2 regions of the Variovorax sp. PAMC28562 genome follow, and region 2 is predicted to be linked to the other one. Evidence: predicted binding sites of a transcription regulator. Region 2 holds the regulator's gene; the other holds the start of a gene.
What was found. The regulator FNR, encoded in region 2, switches genes on or off when oxygen is low (the NO sensors DNR and NnrR bind a similar motif). The targets are predictions, from matches to a motif close to TTGATNNNNATCAA.
Positions count from the first base shown of each region.

Region 1: a site for FNR is predicted at 5,954-5,967, ahead of cydD (thiol reductant ABC exporter subunit CydD). Genes of this name have one in related genera too.

Region 1 is NZ_CP060296.1:3,081,991-3,090,713, forward strand. Features, by position in the region: gene H7F36_RS14510 (electron transfer flavoprotein subunit beta/FixA family protein) at 86-835, shown strand; gene H7F36_RS14515 (electron transfer flavoprotein subunit alpha/FixB family protein) at 838-1,770, shown strand; gene H7F36_RS14520 (acyl-CoA dehydrogenase) at 1,843-3,633, shown strand; gene H7F36_RS14525 (NAD(P)H-dependent flavin oxidoreductase) at 3,696-4,658, shown strand; gene H7F36_RS14530 (acyltransferase family protein) at 4,660-5,889, shown strand; gene cydD (thiol reductant ABC exporter subunit CydD) at 6,103-7,995, shown strand; gene H7F36_RS14540 (amino acid ABC transporter ATP-binding/permease protein) at 7,992-8,723, shown strand, end outside.
Region 2 is NZ_CP060296.1:4,121,202-4,129,924, reverse strand. Features, by position in the region: gene H7F36_RS19350 (heavy metal translocating P-type ATPase) at 1-528, shown strand, start outside; gene ccoS (cbb3-type cytochrome oxidase assembly protein CcoS) at 528-665, shown strand; gene ccoN (cytochrome-c oxidase, cbb3-type subunit I) at 733-2,172, shown strand; gene ccoO (cytochrome-c oxidase, cbb3-type subunit II) at 2,191-2,832, shown strand; gene H7F36_RS19330 (cbb3-type cytochrome oxidase subunit 3) at 2,844-2,981, shown strand; gene ccoP (cytochrome-c oxidase, cbb3-type subunit III) at 2,992-3,918, shown strand; gene ccoG (cytochrome c oxidase accessory protein CcoG) at 3,915-5,345, shown strand; gene H7F36_RS19315 (FixH family protein) at 5,364-5,672, shown strand; gene fnr (fumarate/nitrate reduction transcriptional regulator Fnr) at 5,677-6,390, opposite strand; gene H7F36_RS19305 (sulfite exporter TauE/SafE family protein) at 6,625-7,335, shown strand; gene H7F36_RS19300 (universal stress protein) at 7,381-8,208, shown strand; gene H7F36_RS19295 (sensor histidine kinase) at 8,395-8,723, shown strand, end outside.

The DNA.
Region 1 (8,723 bases), 1.0 Mb from region 2:
TGAACAGTCCACGCAGAGGTCGCCGCCTAGAATGTTTGGCTGCCCTGCGGCACACCGGTTTCGTAAATCCAATGGAGTCAAACCAATGAAGGTTCTGGTACCCGTCAAACGCGTCGTCGACTACAACGTCAAGGTCCGCGTCAAATCCGACGGCAGCGGCGTGGACATCGCCAACGTCAAGATGAGCATGAACCCCTTCGACGAGATCGCCGTCGAAGAAGCGGTCCGCCTCAAGGAAAAAGGCATCGTCACCGAGGTCATCGCCGTCTCCTGCGGTGACGTCAAGTGCCAGGAAACCCTGCGCACCGCCATGGCCATCGGCGCCGACCGTGCCATCCTGGTCGAAACCACCGCCGAGCTGCAGCCCCTGGCCATCGCCAAGCTCCTGAAGGCGTTGGTCGACAAGGAACAGCCGCACCTCATCATCCTGGGCAAGCAGGCCATCGACGACGATGCCAACCAGACCGGCCAGATGCTCGCGGCTCTGGCCGACCTGCCGCAGGCCACCTTCGCCTCCAAGGTCGACCTGGCCGCCGACAAAGTCACCGTCTCGCGTGAAATCGACGGCGGCATGGAAACCCTCACCCTGAACCTGCCGGCCGTGATCACGACCGACCTGCGCTTGAACGAGCCGCGCTACGTCACCCTGCCCAACATCATGAAGGCCAAGAAGAAGACGATGGACGTCTTCAAGCCCGAAGACCTGGGTGTGGACGTCACCCCCCGCCTGAAGACCCTGAAGGTCTCGGAACCGCCCAAGCGCGGTGCCGGCATCAAGGTGGCCGACGTGGCCGCCCTGGTCGACAAACTGAAGAACGAAGCGAAGGTGATCTGAACATGACCGCATTAGTTATTGCCGAACACGACCACGCCACCATCAAGCCGGCGACCCTGAACACCGTCACCGCGGCCATCGCCTGCGGTGGCGAGGTCCATGTGCTGGTCGCCGGTGCCAATGCCGCCGAAGCCGGCAAAGCCGCCGCCCAGATCGTGGGCGTCGCCAAAGTCATCGTGGCCGACAGCGCCAGCCTGGCCGAGAACCTGGCCGAGAACGTCGCCGCACAGGTCCTCGCGATCGCCGGCAACTACAGCCACATCCTGTTCCCGTCGACCGCTAACGGCAAGAACGTCGCCCCGCGCGTCGCCGCCAAGCTGGATGTCGCCCAGATCAGCGACATCACCAAGGTCGATGCGCCGGACACCTTCGAGCGGCCGATCTATGCGGGCAATGCGATCGCCACGGTGCAGTCGAGCGACAAGACCATCGTCATCACCGTGCGCACCACCGGCTTCGACGCGGCAGCCGCGACCGGTGGCAGTGCCACGATCGAAACCGCCGAAGGCGTGGCCGACAGCGGCAAGAGCGCCTTCGTCGGCCGGGAAGTGACCAAGAGCGAGCGCCCTGAACTGACGGCCGCCAAGATCATCGTCTCCGGGGGCCGGGCCCTGGGCAGTGCCGAGAAGTTCCAGGAGATCATGGCACCGCTGGCGGACAAGCTCAATGCGGGCCTGGGAGCCAGCCGGGCTGCCGTGGATGCAGGCTACGCGCCGAACGACTGGCAAGTGGGCCAGACCGGCAAGATCGTGGCGCCGCAGCTGTACATCGCTGCCGGCATCTCTGGGGCCATCCAGCACTTGGCCGGCATGAAGGACTCCAAGGTGATCGTGGCGATCAACAAGGACGAAGAGGCGCCGATCTTCTCGGTGGCCGACTACGGGCTGGTGGCGGACTTGTTCGTGGCCGTGCCTGAATTGGTCAAGGCGCTTTGAGTTCGCGCAACGTCGGGTAAGTCATTCAAGGGCATCGTTCGCGATGCCCTTCCTGTATCTGGAGACAAAGACATGAGCTACATCGCACCGATCAAGGACATGCTGTTCGACATCGAACATCTGGCCGACATCGCAGAAATCGCAAAAATGCCCGGCTTCGAAGACGCCGGCCTGGAGACGGCGCAGGCCGTGCTCGAAGAATGCGCCCGGTTCAACCAGGACGTCATTGCGCCGCTGAACGTGGCGGGCGACCGCAATCCGTCGTCGTTCAAGGACGGCGTCGTCACGACCACGCCGGGCTTCAAGGAAGCCTTTGCGCAGTACGCGGCGGGCGGCTGGCAGGGCCTGCAGCATCCGCTTGCTTTTGGCGGTCAGGGCTTGCCGAAAACCATCGGCGCAGCCTGCGGCGAGATGCTGAACTCCGCCAACATGAGCTTCGCGCTGTGCCCACTGCTCTCCGATGGCGCGACCGAAGCGCTGCTGACCGCCGGCTCCGAAGCGCTGAATGCGATCTATCTTGAAAAGCTCATCAGCGGGAAGTGGACCGGCACCATGAACCTGACCGAGCCGCAAGCCGGCAGCGATCTGGCGATGGTGCGCAGCCGTGCCGAGCCGCAACCCGACGGCACGTACAAGGTCTTCGGCACCAAGATCTACATCACGTACGGCGAGCACGACATGGCCGAGAACATCGTCCACCTCGTGCTGGCACGCGTGGTCGGTGCGCCCGAAGGCGTGAAGGGCATCAGCCTCTTCGTCGTGCCGAAGTTCATGGTGAACAAAGATGGGTCGCTCGGCGAACGCAACGACGTGCACTGCGTCAGCATCGAACACAAGCTCGGCATCAAGGCCAGCCCGACTGCGGTGCTCCAGTACGGCGATCACGGCGGCGCTGTCGGCTATATCGTCGGCCAGGAGAACCGAGGCCTCGAGTACATGTTCATCATGATGAACTCGGCCCGCTATGCCGTCGGCATGCAGGGCATCGCCATCGCCGAGCGCGCCTATCAGCACGCGGTGGCCTACGCCAAAGACCGCGTGCAGAGCCGCCCGGTCGATGGCTCGATGAACGCCAGCGCGCCGATCATTCATCACCCCGACGTCAAGCGCATGCTGATGACGATGCGTGCGTACACCGAAGGGTGCCGAGCGATGGCCAGCGTGGCCGCGGCCGCCTACGACGCTGCGCATCACCACCCCGATGCCGACACGCGCAAGCAGAACACCGCCTTCTACGAATTCCTGGTGCCGCTGATCAAGGGCTACAGCACCGAGATGAGCCTGGAAGTGACGTCGCTTGGCGTGCAGGTGCACGGCGGCATGGGCTTCATCGAGGAGACGGGCGCCGCGCAGTACTACCGCGACGCCAAGATCCTGACGATCTACGAAGGCACGACCGCCATCCAGGCGAACGACCTGGTCGGCCGCAAGACGGCGCGCGATGGCGGCCAGACAGCCAGGGCCATCGCCGCACAAATCGAGAAGACCGAAGCTGAACTCGCCAAGCGCGACAGTGCCGATGCGGCTGCCGTCTTGAAGCGCCTGAAGGCCGCGCGCGAAGCCTTTGTCGAAGTCGTCGGCTTCGTGGCGACCAATACCAAGGCATCGCCCAACGCGGTGTTCTCAGGCAGCGTGCCGTACCTGATGCTGGCCGGCAACCTGATGGCGGGCTGGCAACTGGCGCGCTCGCTCATCGCGGCCGAAGACCTCGCGAAGGCCGGCACCGACCTGGCATTCATGAAGGCCAAGGTCGCTACTGCGCGCTTCTATGCAGAGCACATCCTGAACAAGGTGCCTGCGGTACGCGACAGCATCGTCGATGGCGCCGACAGCGTGACCGCGCTGGCGCTCGAGTCCTTCTGACTCTCGACTTCTGAACCCGACTTTCCGACCCTGATTCAATAACTTCAAAAAGACAACAGACCATGTCGAAACTGCCACCTGTGCTTGCGAACCTGCCGCTGCCCATCATCGGCTCGCCGCTTTTCATCATCAGCACACCGAAGCTCGTCATCGCGCAGTGCAAGGCGGGCGTGGTCGGTTCCATGCCGGCGCTGAACGCGCGTCCGGCGGCGCAACTCGAAGAGTGGCTGATCGAAATCACCGAGGAACTCGCGGCCTACAACAAGGCCAATCCGGACAAGCCGGCCGCGCCGTTCGCCATCAACCAGATCGTCCACAAGAGCAACGACCGGCTCGATCACGACATGGAAATGGTCGTGAAGTACAAGGTGCCGATCGTCATCACCTCGCTCGGCGCGCGCACCGACGTGAACGAAGCCATCCACCGCTACGGCGGCGTCGTGCTGCACGACATCATCAACAACAAGTTCGCGAAGAAGGCGATCGAGAAGGGCGCAGACGGCATCATCGCCGTGGCCGCAGGTGCCGGTGGCCATGCGGGCGTGAAGAGCCCGTTCGCGCTCATCCAGGAAATCCGCCAGTGGTTCGACGGCCCGATCGCGTTGTCGGGCTCCATTGCCACCGGCGGCGCGGTGCTCGCAGCGCAGGCGATGGGGGCTGACTTCGCCTACATCGGCACCGCCTTCATCGCGACCGAAGAAGCGCGTGCCAGCGACGAATACAAGCAGGCGATCGTCGACGGCAGCTCCGACGACATCGTCTATTCGAACCTTTTCACCGGCGTGCATGGCAACTACCTGGCGCCGAGCATCGTGGCCGCCGGCATGGACCCGGCCAACCTGCCTGAAGGCGATGTGACGACGATGAACTTCGCATCCGGCGATGGCAGCAAGGCCAAAGCGTGGAAAGACATCTGGGGTTCGGGTCAGGGCATCGGTGCCGTGACGGAGGTCGGCACGGCCGCCATGTTCGTCGAAAAGCTCAAGCGCGAATATGCCGAGGCAAGGGCCCGCCTGTCGCTCTGACATGCCGGACCCGGTGGACGTGTCGACGGTGGACGACCGCGCGGCGCGCATACCGCTGCTCGACGCCGTCAAGGGACTGGCGTGCCTGGTCATCGTCGGCCATCACCTGGCGCGCTACGGGCCGATGCCCGAAGTCGCGTTTCCGTTGGCGCCTGCGCTCATCCACTGGTTGTCGACCGATGGGCGCCTGGCCGTACAGGTGTTCCTGGTCATTGCCGGTTTTCTGACTGCTGGCAGCATGGCCCCGGCAGGGCAGCTGAACGCCGGCAGGCCGCTGGAACGTATTGCGCGGCGGTACCTGCGGCTGATCATTCCGTACCTCGCAGCGCTCATCGTCAGCGTGGTCGTGGCCGCTTTCGCAAGGCCCTTGCTACACGACGACGCGGTGCCCGGCGTACCCAACCTGATGCAGCTGCTGGCGCATGGATTGCTGCTGCAGGATCTGCTCGGCTACGACGCTTTGTCGGCCGGTGTGTGGTACGTGGCGATCGACTTCCAGTTGTTCGCGCTGTCGCTGGCCGCGGTTGGCTTGGCGGCATGGGTCGAGCGGCACTGGCGTCGCGGCAGCGAAGACGCGCAGGACATTGGCGACATGAGCAACATATCCAACAGCGTCGCGCGTTCGTTGCGTGCGCATTGGATTGCCGTGGTGATCGTGTTCGGCCTCGCCACGAGTTCCCTCGTTTTTTTCAATCTCCACGCTGAACTCGACGCGACGGCGCTTTACTTTTTCGGCGCCTATGGTTTGGGGATGTTGACGTTCTGGATCGGTTGCGCCGACCGGTCCGACAAACACGGCAGTCCGGCAGCATGGCGTGCCGGCTTTCTCCTGTTGGCGTTGCTCGGCGTATCGGCATTGGCGTTCGAGTGGCGCAGCCGCATCGCCATTGCGCTCGCGACGGCGCTCGCGATAGCGGGAGCGCAGCGTTTGCATTGGCTGAAGTCGTCTGCGTGTCCGGCGTGGGCCCAGCCGCTCGCACAACTCGGACGCATGTCGTACTCCCTGTTCCTGATTCACTTTCCGGTGATCCTGCTGGTCAGCGCGGTGGTCAGCCATTGGGCACCTGCCGCCCCCTGGATCGACGCAGCGGGCATGGTCGCGGCCATTGCACTCTCGCTGGCGGCAGCGTGGGTTCTCTATCGCCGCATCGAGTTGCGCCCCGCGAGCTGGCGCGCCGTGCTCGCGCTGTTCGCCGGGCTGCTGGTCTGCGGCTTCCTCGTTTCGCTCTGAGCCGGGCGAACCGCCGGCACCGCCGGTGTCCACGCGCAGCGCTGGCCGATCTCCGGTCCTTTTCTTGACACAGATCAATTCGGCCTTCTAGGCACGGTTGCGTCTCGCAGGCGCAGCGGGCAACCTCACGGCACGGACTGGCGGCATCGACGAGCGCCGGCCATGTTGTGCAAACCTTCAGCGATTGCTGAAACTAAAAAGAACATGAAGAAGATGGGATCTGCCTCGGCTGCCTCGGCTGCGCCGACTCCCGCCGCCCCGGCGCCCTCGCTGCGATTCTTCGCGGCGACCGGCGTGGGCGGTGTGTTGCAGGCGGCGGCGGCGTTGCTCTGGTTGCCTCAGGCGGCGTTGCTGGCTTGGGCGGTTCAGCGCATGTCGCAAACAGTCGGCCATCGAGGCGATACCGATGTCGCAGGTCTCGCGATCGCAGCGCATTCCGGGTCATGGACCGAGTTGCTGTCGCCTGCGCTGTCCGCTGTGCTTGCGCCGGCGCTCGGCATCTTGGCGCTCGGCCTGCTGCGCGCGCTGCTGGACGCGTGGGGCACGCGCCAGCTCTTCGGCAAAGCGCGCGCCCATCTGTCGATTTTGCGTGCACGGGCCGCGGCGGCGCTGGCAAGCGGCTCACCGCTCGACCGCCATCGCCCCGCCTCCGGTGCCGCCTCCAGCGTGATCGCCGAGCAGGCCGAAGCGCTCATGCCGTATCTCGTGCGCTATCAGCCGGTGCGTCTGCGCGTCACGCTCGTGCCGTTGGTGATCCTCGTCGTGGTCGCGAGCCTCTCTTGGGTCGCTGCGCTCGTGTTGCTCGTTGCGGCGCCGTTGATCCCCGTGTTCATGGCACTCGTCGGCTGGCGCGCCCGCGCCGCCAGCGAGGCGCAGATGGTCGAGATGGGCAGCATGAACGCCTTCCTGCTCGACCGGCTGCGCGGCCTTGCCACGCTGCGTGCGCTCGGCGCTGTCGACCGCACGGCCGAGCGGCTCGGCGACGCCGCGCAATCGCTGCGCCGCCGCACGATGGCCGTGCTGCGCATCGCGTTCCTGTCGTCGGCGGTACTCGAACTTTTCTCGGCGCTCGGCGTCGCGATGGTCGCGGCCTACGTTGGGTTCCACTTGCTGGGCACACTCCATTTCGGCACATGGGGCAGGCCGCTCGGCTTGGGGCAAGGCCTCTTCGTGCTGCTGCTGGCGCCAGCGTTTTTCGAGCCGCTGCGTGAGCTTTCGGCCGTTTGGCACGACCGTGCTGCCGGCGAGGTGGCATTGCAGGCGCTCACGGCGTTGGGTAACGGCACCGTGCGGTTGCCCGGCGCCGTCGTATCCATGAGCGCTCTCGCAGCCGATCCTGCGCCGGTCCGGGCGATCCATGCGGTGACCGCGGCCAATGCAGCTTCCAGCACCACGAGCGTCAACGGCAAGGCATCGTCACCGCATTCCGCGCCGTCCGTCGTCGTGCGCCATTTGCACTTCACACACGTCGGCGAGGCGACACTTTTTTCCGACATCAATCTGCGGGTCGCACCGGGCGAACACGTCGCCTTAGTGGGCGAGAGCGGTGCCGGCAAGACGGCGCTGTTGTCGTTGCTGGCTGGCCTGCTGCCGGCCGACAGCGGCGACATCGTCATCGGCGGCACTGTGCTGACAGACCGCAGCGTCGGCGCGCTGCGCCAGCGTATCGGCTGGATGGGCCAGCGGCCGCATGTGTTCGCGGGCTCCGTGCAAAGCAACGTCGGCCTCGGTCGCATCGGCGTCGATGCAGCGCGCATCGAAACCTCGCTCGGCTTCGCGGGCCTCGCCGATGTGGCGCAAGCCCGATTGGGTGTTGCGCTGGGCGAGGGCGGCGGTGGACTTTCGGGTGGTGAGGCGGTGCGGCTGGCGCTGGCGCGTGTCGTGGTGAATGCGGGCGTCGATCTGCTGCTCGTCGATGAGCCAACAGCCCACCTCGACACCGAAACCTCGCTGCGCGTGACCGATGCGCTAATGGCGCTGGCGCGCGGCAAGACTCTGATCGTTGCGACGCATGACCCGGTGCTGGCCGCGCGTCTGGATCGGGTGGTCAGCCTGGGCGCAGCCGACACTTTTGAAGTGCGCGAAGTCGTGAGGGAAGCCGCATGAGCACCGCCCGCAAGGATCGCGTCAGTCTGATCCTGCGCCCCTTTCTTGCCACGCAACCCCGCGCATTGCTGCTCGGCGCTCTGCTTGCTGCAATCACCGTGCTCACCGGCATGGCGCTGCTCGGCCTTTCCGGCTGGTTCATCACCGCGACGGCGCTGGCCGGTGCCAACGTCGCGACCGCGTTCATGTTCGACGTCTTCATGCCTTCGGCCGGCATCCGCTTGCTGGCGGTCGGCCGCACGGCCTCGCGCTACGGCGAGCGACTGGTCACGCACGACGCGACCTTCGCCGTGCTGGCGGCGTTGCGCGTGCAGCTGTTCCGCGGCTGGGCGCGTGCCGGTGCCGCGCGCGAGTTGCTGATGCGCCCATCGCGTGTGCTGTTCAGGCTGACCTCGGACATCGACGCGCTCGAGTCTTTGTATTTGCGGCTCGTCGTGCCCGCGATGGCGGCATTGGGCGCTGCGGTGCTGGCCGGCGTCGTCCTCGGCTTCATGCACATTGGCCTGGGCATCGCGTTGGCGGTATGGCTCGTCGCAAGTGGTTGGGGCATCGCCTTCGTCGTGGCACGTCGCGCGCGACGGCCATCGGTGCAACGTGCGCATGCGATCGAAGTGCTGCGTGCACGCGCCGTCGATCTTGTCGCCGGGCAGAGCGACCTCATCATGGCCGGCCGCATCGACGCGCAGCGTGCTGCGCTGGCCGACGCCGATCGGCGCCTTGCCGCAGCC
Region 2 (8,723 bases):
GGCATCGCGGTGCAGTTGCTCTCCGGCGACCGCGCCACGGCGGTTCGCAGCCTGGCGGAGCGTGCCGGCATCCAGACCGCGCAGGGCGACTGCCGGCCTGAAGACAAGCTCGACGTGCTGCGCATCTTGCAGGGCCGAGGTCATCGCGTGGCCATGGTGGGGGACGGCCTCAACGATGGTCCGGTGCTGGCCCGCGCCGATGCCTCGTTCGCCTTTGGCAGGGCGGTACCGCTCGCGCAGGCTCGGGCCGACTTCATCGTCATGGGCGGCGCCTTGCAGTCGATTCCCGACGCCATCGCTCAGGCGCGGCGCACGATGCGCGTGGTGCGGCAGAACCTGTGGTGGGCCGCTTGCTACAACGCGCTGTGCGTGCCGCTGGCGCTGGCCGGTTTCATGCCGGCCTGGCTGGCGGGCATCGGCATGGCGGTCAGCTCGCTGGTGGTGGTCGGCAATGCTTCGCGCCTTGCCGCAAGGCCTGCCGGACGTCTTGCCGCACGTCCTGCGACAGCACCCGGAGTCAGCCGCTGATGGACATCCTTTTCCTGCTCATCCCGTTTTCGGTGGTGCTCGCACTGGTCATCCTTTTCGGCCTTTGGTGGGCGGTCGACAGTGGTCAATTCGACGACGTGGAGCGCGAAGGGCAGCGGATTCTGCACGACGATTGATCTGCATCAACCTGCTTGCGGCTGCACTTGGGAACACTCGGTCAGTCCAATGAACGAGGCAGTCCGAATGCAAGCAACCCACACCCCGGAGGTGACCTACTCCGATACGGTCATCCGTCAGTTCGCCTTGATGTCAGTGGTCTGGGGCGTGGTCGGCATGCTGGTCGGCGTGATCATCGCGTCGCAGCTCGCATGGCCCGAGCTGAACCTCGGCGTGCCATGGCTCAGCTACGGCCGCCTGCGACCGCTGCACACCAATGCGGTGATCTTCGCCTTTGGCGGCTGCGCCTTGATGGCGACCAGCTTTCATGTGGTGCAGCGCACTTGCCAGGTTCGCCTCTTCGCACCGAAGCTCGCGTCGTTCGTGTTCTGGGGCTGGCAGGCGGTGATCGTCTCGGCCGCCATCAGCCTGCCGATGGGCTTCACCCGCGGCAAGGAATACGCGGAACTCGAATGGCCGATCACGATCGCCATCGCGGTCATCTGGGTCGCGTACGCCATCGTCTTCTTCGGCACCATCGGCCGCCGCAAGGTGCGCCACATCTACGTGGCCAACTGGTTCTACGGTGCCTTCATCATCGCGGTCGCGCTGCTGCACATCGTCAACGGCGCGTCGATGCCGGCGGGTTGGATGAAGAGCTATTCGGTCTACGCCGGCGTGCAGGATGCGATGGTGCAGTGGTGGTACGGCCATAACGCGGTCGGCTTCTTCCTGACCGCCGGATTCCTCGGGATGATGTACTACTACATCCCCAAGCAGGCCGAGCGCCCGGTGTACTCGTACCGCCTGTCGATCGTGCACTTCTGGGCACTGATCTTCACCTACATGTGGGCCGGCCCGCACCACCTGCACTACACCGCCTTGCCCGACTGGACGCAGTCGCTCGGCATGGTCTTCTCGCTCATCCTGCTGGCGCCGAGCTGGGGCGGAATGATCAACGGCGTGATGACGCTGTCGGGTGCATGGCACAAGCTGCGCGACGACCCGATCCTGCGCTTCCTCATCGTGGCGCTGTCGTTCTACGGCATGGCGACTTTCGAAGGTCCGATGATGTCCATCAAGAGCGTCAACGCGCTCAGCCACTACACCGATTGGGGCATCGCCCACGTGCACTCGGGTGCGCTCGGCTGGGTCGGCTTCATCTCGATGGGCTCGCTCTACTACCTGATCCCCCGGATGTACGGCCGCACGACGATGTACAGCGTCAACGCCATCGAGGTGCACTTCTGGACGGCCACCATCGGCGTGGTGCTCTACATCGCCGCCATGTGGATCGCCGGCGTGATGCAGGGCCTGATGTGGCGCGCCATCAACGCCGACGGCACGCTCACATACACCTTCGTCGAGAGCGTCAAGGCGACCTATCCCTTCTACGTGGTGCGCCTTATCGGCGGGCTGTTGTACCTGGGCGGCATGTTGGTGATGGCCTGGAACGTCTGGATGACGGTGGGATCGGGCCGCTCGGTTCGCGCTGCGATTCCGCCCATTGCCCTGGCGCATGCGTGAAGCACACAAAGAAAAATCATGTCTTCCAAACCCACCCCCCGGCCCGCCCTCAAAACCGGCTTCACCCATGAAAAGGTGGAGACCAACAACCTGCTGATGATCGTGCTGATCCTGGTCACCATCGCCATCGGCGGGCTGGTCGAGATCGTGCCGCTCTTCTTCCAGAAGTCGACGACGGAGCCGATCGTCGGGCTGAAGCCGTACACCGCGCTGCAACTGGCCGGTCGCGACATCTACCAGCGCGAGGGTTGCTACAACTGCCACTCGCAGATGATCCGACCCTTTCGCTCCGAGACGCTGCGCTACGGGCACTACTCTGTCGCAGGCGAGTTCGTCTACGACCATCCGTTTCAGTGGGGCAGCAAGCGCACCGGGCCCGACCTGCACCGCGTGGGAGGCAAGTACAGCGACGAGTGGCATCGCATTCATCTGAACAACCCGCGCGATCTGGTGCCGGAATCGAACATGCCGGCCTATTCGTGGCTCGCAACGAACCAGGTCGATGCGGAGGCGATGCCCGCTCACATGCGCGCATTGCGCCGTGTCGGCGTGCCCTACACCGACGCGGAAATCGCATCGGCCACCGCAGACACCCAGGGCAAGACGGAGCTCGAGGCGACCATCGCCTACCTCCAGTCACTGGGCCTCGCGCTCAAGTAAAGAAGCAGACCATGGACATCACCACCCTGCGCGTTTTTGCGACCGTCGCCTGTTTCGTGCTCTTCATCGGCATCGTCGCGTGGACCTATTCGAGCCGCAACACACGCCGCTTCGAAGAGGCCGCACAGCTGCCTTTCGAGCAGGACTGAAAGACACGCCATGAACGATTTCATCAGTGGCTTCTGGGCCAACTATGTCGCCGTCGCGGCCGTCGTCAGCATCCTGGCTTGCGGTCTGCTGCTGTGGATCACGGCACGCGGGCGCATCGCGCCGACCGACGACAACACCACTGGCCACGTCTGGGACGAAGACCTGCGCGAGGCCAACAATCCGTTGCCGATGTGGTGGGTCGGGCTGTTCGTCATCACGATCATCTTCGCCTTCGTCTATCTGGCCTTTTTTCCGGGACTGGGGAGCTTCAACGGCAAGCTCGGCTGGAGTGCCGTTAGCCAGTACGAGGCCGAGGTTGCCCAGGCCGACAAGGATCTCGTTCCCGTTTATGCGGCATTCCAGACGATGCCGGTCGAGCGGATTGCCGGCGACCCCAAGGCGATGGCCATCGGCGAGCGGCTCTTCATGAACAACTGCTCGCAGTGCCACGGGTCCGATGCACGGGGCAGCAAGGGCTTCCCGAATCTGACGGACGTCGACTGGCTGCATGGCGGCACGCCGGACAAGATCATCGAAACCGTCACCAAGGGCCGCATCGGCGAGATGCCGCCCATGGCGGCCGCGGTCGGCACGCCGGACGACGTTAAGAACGTCGCGCAGTACGTGCTCAGCCTGTCGGGTCGCTCGACCGACTCGGTGCGCGCCGGGCTGGGCAAGTCGAAGTTCACCGCCTGTGCGGCCTGTCACGGCATCGGTGGTGTTGGCAACCAGAGCATCGGGGCACCGCGCCTGAACGACGAGATATGGCTGCACGGCTTCGGCGAAAACGCCATCGTCGCGATGATCAACGGCGGCAAGCACAACGTCATGCCCGGCCAGGAAGGTCGCCTGACCGAAGCGCAGATCAAGGTGGTGGCCTCGTACGTGTGGGGGCTGTCGAACAAGGCCGTTGCATTGCCTGTCGTACTGCCATGACCGTGCCTGCTCCAGCCCGCAAGATCATTCCGATCGTGCCCGTGGCGGAGGAGGCCGGCGGGCTCTATGAAGCGACCAAGAAGATCTATCCGCGCAGCGTGCGCGGCAAGTTCGCGCGCTGGCGCTGGGCGATGGTGTTCGTTACCCAGCTGTTCTTCTACGCCACGCCCTGGTTGCAGTGGGGCGACCGCCAGACCCTGCTGTTCGATCTGGTCGCGCGGCGCTTCTACGTCTTCGGGCTGGTCTTGTATCCGCAAGACCTGATCTACCTGTCGGGGCTGCTGGTGCTGTCGGCGCTGTCGTTGTTCTTGTTCACCGCGGTGGCCGGACGGCTCTGGTGCGGGTACGCGTGCCCGCAGACGGTCTACACCGAGATGTTCATGTGGATCGAGCAACGCATCGAGGGCAGCCGCATCGCCCGCATGCGGCTCGACGGCGAGTCGTTCTCGGCCGAGAAGCTGGTCAAGAAATGGTTCAAGCACTTCATCTGGCTCGGCATCGCGATGTGGACGGGCTTTACCTTCGTCGGCTACTTCACGCCCATCCGCGAGCTGGGCATGGAGTTCCTGCAGACGCGCATGGGATCGTGGGAAGTCTTCTGGGTCTTCTTCTACGGTCTGGCCACCTACGGTAACGCCGGCTTCATGCGCGAGCAGGTCTGCAAGTACATGTGCCCGTATGCGCGCTTTCAGAGCGCGATGTTCGACAAGGACACCCTCATCGTCAGCTACGACCTGCCGCGTGGTGAACCGCGTGGCGTGCATGCCAGGGCACAGGACGCACGCACCCAGGGCCTGGGCGACTGCATCGATTGCGGCCTGTGCGTGCAGGTGTGCCCGACCGGTATCGACATCCGCGAGGGTCTGCAGTACGAGTGCATCGGCTGCGGCTTGTGCGTCGACGCGTGCAACACGGTGATGGACCGCATGGCGCAGCCGCACGGGCTGATCCGCTACGCCACGCAAAACGGGCTGGCCGGTGGCTGGAGCGCGGCGCAGGTGCTGCGGCGTGTTTTTCGCCCGCGCGTGCTGATCTATGGTGCCGTGCTGTTGGCCTTGTGCGTCGGCTTGCTCGCGAGCCTGGTGGTGCGCGTGCCGCTCAAGGTCGACGTGGTGCGCGACCGTACCTCGCTTGCACGTATCGCCGATGGCGGCAAGCTCGAGAACGTCTATCGGCTGCAGATCATGAACGCGACCGAGCGCTCGCAGCGTTACCGCATCGATGCCAGCGGACTGCGGGGGCTGGCCGTGGCGACGCCGAGCCAGGCGGTCGATGTCGGGCCGGCCGAGTCGCGCTGGGTGGCGGTTCGGCTGCAGGTGCCTGCAGAAGATGCACCACCCGGATCGCACACCGTTTTCTTCAACGTGCGGTCTGCCGACGGTGTCTCGCAGGTCTCTGAAAAGGCCGTCTTCCTCATTCCCCGATAACCGACTGGAGACTTGAAAATGAGCGCGCTTCTCCCTGCTTCCAAAAGCTCCGGACCGTGGTGGAAATTCCCGCTGGTCTGGCTCGTGCTGGGCCTGCCCGCCGTGGTGGTGGTCGGCAGCCTGACATCGGCCTGGATCGCGATCAGCACGGCAGACCCGGTGGTCGAAGAAAACTATTACCAGAAGGGCCTGGAAATCAATCGGACGCTGGCGGGCAAGTCGGCTGGGCCGGTGGCCGACAAGGCGCTGGTGTCGGCCGAAAAGGGCCGCAACCACACCACGACGCCGGTGCAGGACATGCCGTCGCCGCCGCCGCCGCCGCGCTAGCGCCTCACACCGTCGGGTTGATCATCCTGCGCAAAGCATCGGCGTCGAGGATCCGAACATGCCGCATGTCGACTTCGACGATGCGGTCTTCCACGAACTTGGACAAGGTGCGGCTCACTGTTTCCAGCTTGAGCCCGAGGTAACTGCCGATTTCTTCGCGCGTCATGCGCAGCATCAGCTCCGACTTCGAGAAGCCTCGCGCATACAGGCGTTCCACGAGGTTGAGCAGAAAAGCGGCCAACCGCTCGTCGGCACGCATGCTGCCCAGCAGCAGCATCACGCCGTGCTCGCGCACGATCTCGCGGCTCATGATCTGGTGCACATGGCGCTGCAGTGAAGTGACCTCGCGCGACAGCTCTTCGATGCGGTCGAACGGCATCACGCAGACCTCGGCGTCTTCGAGTGCCACCGCGTCGCAGGTGTGATGGTCGTTCACGATGCCATCGAGTCCGATGATCTCGCCGGCCATCTGGAAACCCGTGACCTGATCGCGACCGTCCTCCGATGCCACGCGAGTCTTGAACACGCCAGTCCGAATCGCATAGAGCGAGGTGAAACGCTCGCCATTGCGAAAGAGGGTTTCGCGGCGCTTCACCTTGCGACGCGTCGCCACCAGGTCGTCGATGCGCGCCAGCTCTTCCGGGTTGAGGCCGACCGGCATGCACAGTTCGCGCAGGTTGCAGTTGGAGCATGCGACTTTGATGGTTTGAGGTGTCATGGCGGCTGTCTCTTTGCGGCAGGTGGTGCGGTGAAATTTGCAGCGTGACAAAGCAAGCGAAAGCGCCGCGCTGCTCCGCTCGATTCTCCGTTCGGCTTTTGTGTCCGCGTTGATGCAGATCAAGTGGCGTTCGAATGATCGAACGCAAAGTCGCAGCACCATGAACCGCTGTCGCCGACCATCGTTGCTCGCGTTCCTTGCGCTGCTCACGCTCTTTCGGCAGCGGTATTGATCATGCAAACCGCACTGGCCGCATCCGCGCTGTTGATGGGACTGGCGGGTGGTCCGCATTGCGTGGCCATGTGCGGTGCGGCGTGCGCGGGTGTCGTGCGTGGGGTGGGAGTTCGACCCGGCCATGGCGTCATCGCGATCACGCCCGCTGCATTGCCGATGGCGCCGTTGCTGCTCCAGGCCGGCCGGATGGCGGGCTATGCGGCAGCAGGCGCACTGGCCGCTGCCACCGTGCAAAGCCTGACGTGGGCCAGCGTGAATGTCTCCGCGCTCCGCGGCCTCTGGATGCTGTTCCACGTGGTCGTGATGGCCTGGGGCGCGGTGCTGGCCGTGACCGGGCGTCAGCCGCTGTGGTCGCAACGGGTCGGCCGTCTGCTCGCAGAGCGATTGCGCGCCTTGACGGGCTCTGCCGCCAGCGTGTTCGCGACCGGTCTTGCATGGGTCGCCATGCCGTGCGGCCTGCTGTATTCCGCGCTCATGCTGGCGAGTCTGGCCAACGGCCCGCTGCAGGGCGCTTTCGTCATGGTGCTGTTCGCGGCCGGCAGCGGTGCGTCGTTGCTCGTCGCGCCCTGGCTCTGGCACCGCTTTGCCATCGGCTTGGGCGCATGGCGCCAGCAATGGGGAACCCGGCTCGCCGGCGTCGCCTTGCTGGTCATCTCCGTGCAGGCGGTCTGGATCGAGCTTGCGCACCAGATCGATGTGTGGTGCCGCTGAAATACGTCGTATCTATTTCATACCTCGACAACTCAGGAATTTGCAATGACAACCCCTAAATCTATTCTGGTTCACCTCGACAGTTCAGCCCGCACCGCCACGCGCGTCGAGCTCGCACGCAAGCTGGCAGAGACCTTCGGCGCCCAGGCGACCGGCATGCCGTGCACGCTCTCTGCGCTGGTGCGCTACCCCTCCGCCCTCGAAGGTGCAGCCGAAGCCATGGCAATCATGCTGGCGCTCGACAAGCAATCGCGCGACAAGGCGTACGCCACCTTCATGGCTGCCGGTGGCGACTCGCCGCACATGCATTGGGCCGAGCCGATGAGCGATGCGCCCTGGGGCTTCGGTCGCCGCGCGCTCTATGCCGACCTTTTGATACTCGGTCAGCGCGATGGCGACAACGCTTACGACGGCGAGCTGCCTGCCGAGTTCGTGTCCACCGTGCTGGTCGAAAGCGGCCGGCCCGCGCTGGTGTTGCCTTACATCTCGACAGGGTCGGTCGACCCGGTCGGGCGCACGGTGCTGGTGGCATGGAAAGAGACTCGCGAAGCTGCCCGTGCGGTGTCCGCTGCGTTGCCCTGGCTGCGCGGCGCGGCGCGCGTGCATGCGGTTTGCTACGGCGACGAGGCAGAGTCGCAACTGCGCTCGCTGCAGGACTATCTGCATTCGCATGGCGTCACCGCGACGGTGCAGGCCGGCGTGCAAGGTGACGGCGACGCCGGTGCGCAGCTGCTGTCGCTGGCCGCGGATGTCGGTGCCGATCTGCTGGTGATGGGCTGCTACGGACACAGCCGCGCACGCGAGTGGGTGCTCGGTGGCGTCACGCGGACGATTCTGCAATCCATGACGTTGCCTGTGTTGATGTCGCATTGAGGGGTCGAGCCAGAGCAGCGTCAACGCACATGAGGCTTCTTGACATTTGCTCGGCCAAGGTCGCCGAGCCTTGATCTGCATCAAGCCCTGCAACGCGGCACGCAGCAGACTGCGATGAGCGCATGCCGGCAACCACGGTTCGCCGCGAGCATCCGCTTTTCAGCCATTGATCGAGGAACCCACCGGATGACGCCCGAACGCAATTCGATCCAGACCCAAGGGGAGTCCCGCGCCCGATACCTCGGCGACCTGGCGACTCACCTTCAGCGCATCCGCGAGCAGGAGCGCGCGCTGCTCGCCCGCGAACTGCACGACGAACTGGGTGCCATCCTGACAGCAGCCAAGCTCGACGTGGCGTGCCTGAAGTCGCGTCTCGACCCAGCGTCGCCCGAGATCGATCGGCGCCTTCAGCATCTGGCGGAAATGCTCGGTCGCGGTATCGCATTGAAGAGCCGGGTGGTCGAGGGACTGTGTCCGTCGTCGCTGGCCAACCTGGGCCTGGCGTCGTCGCTGAC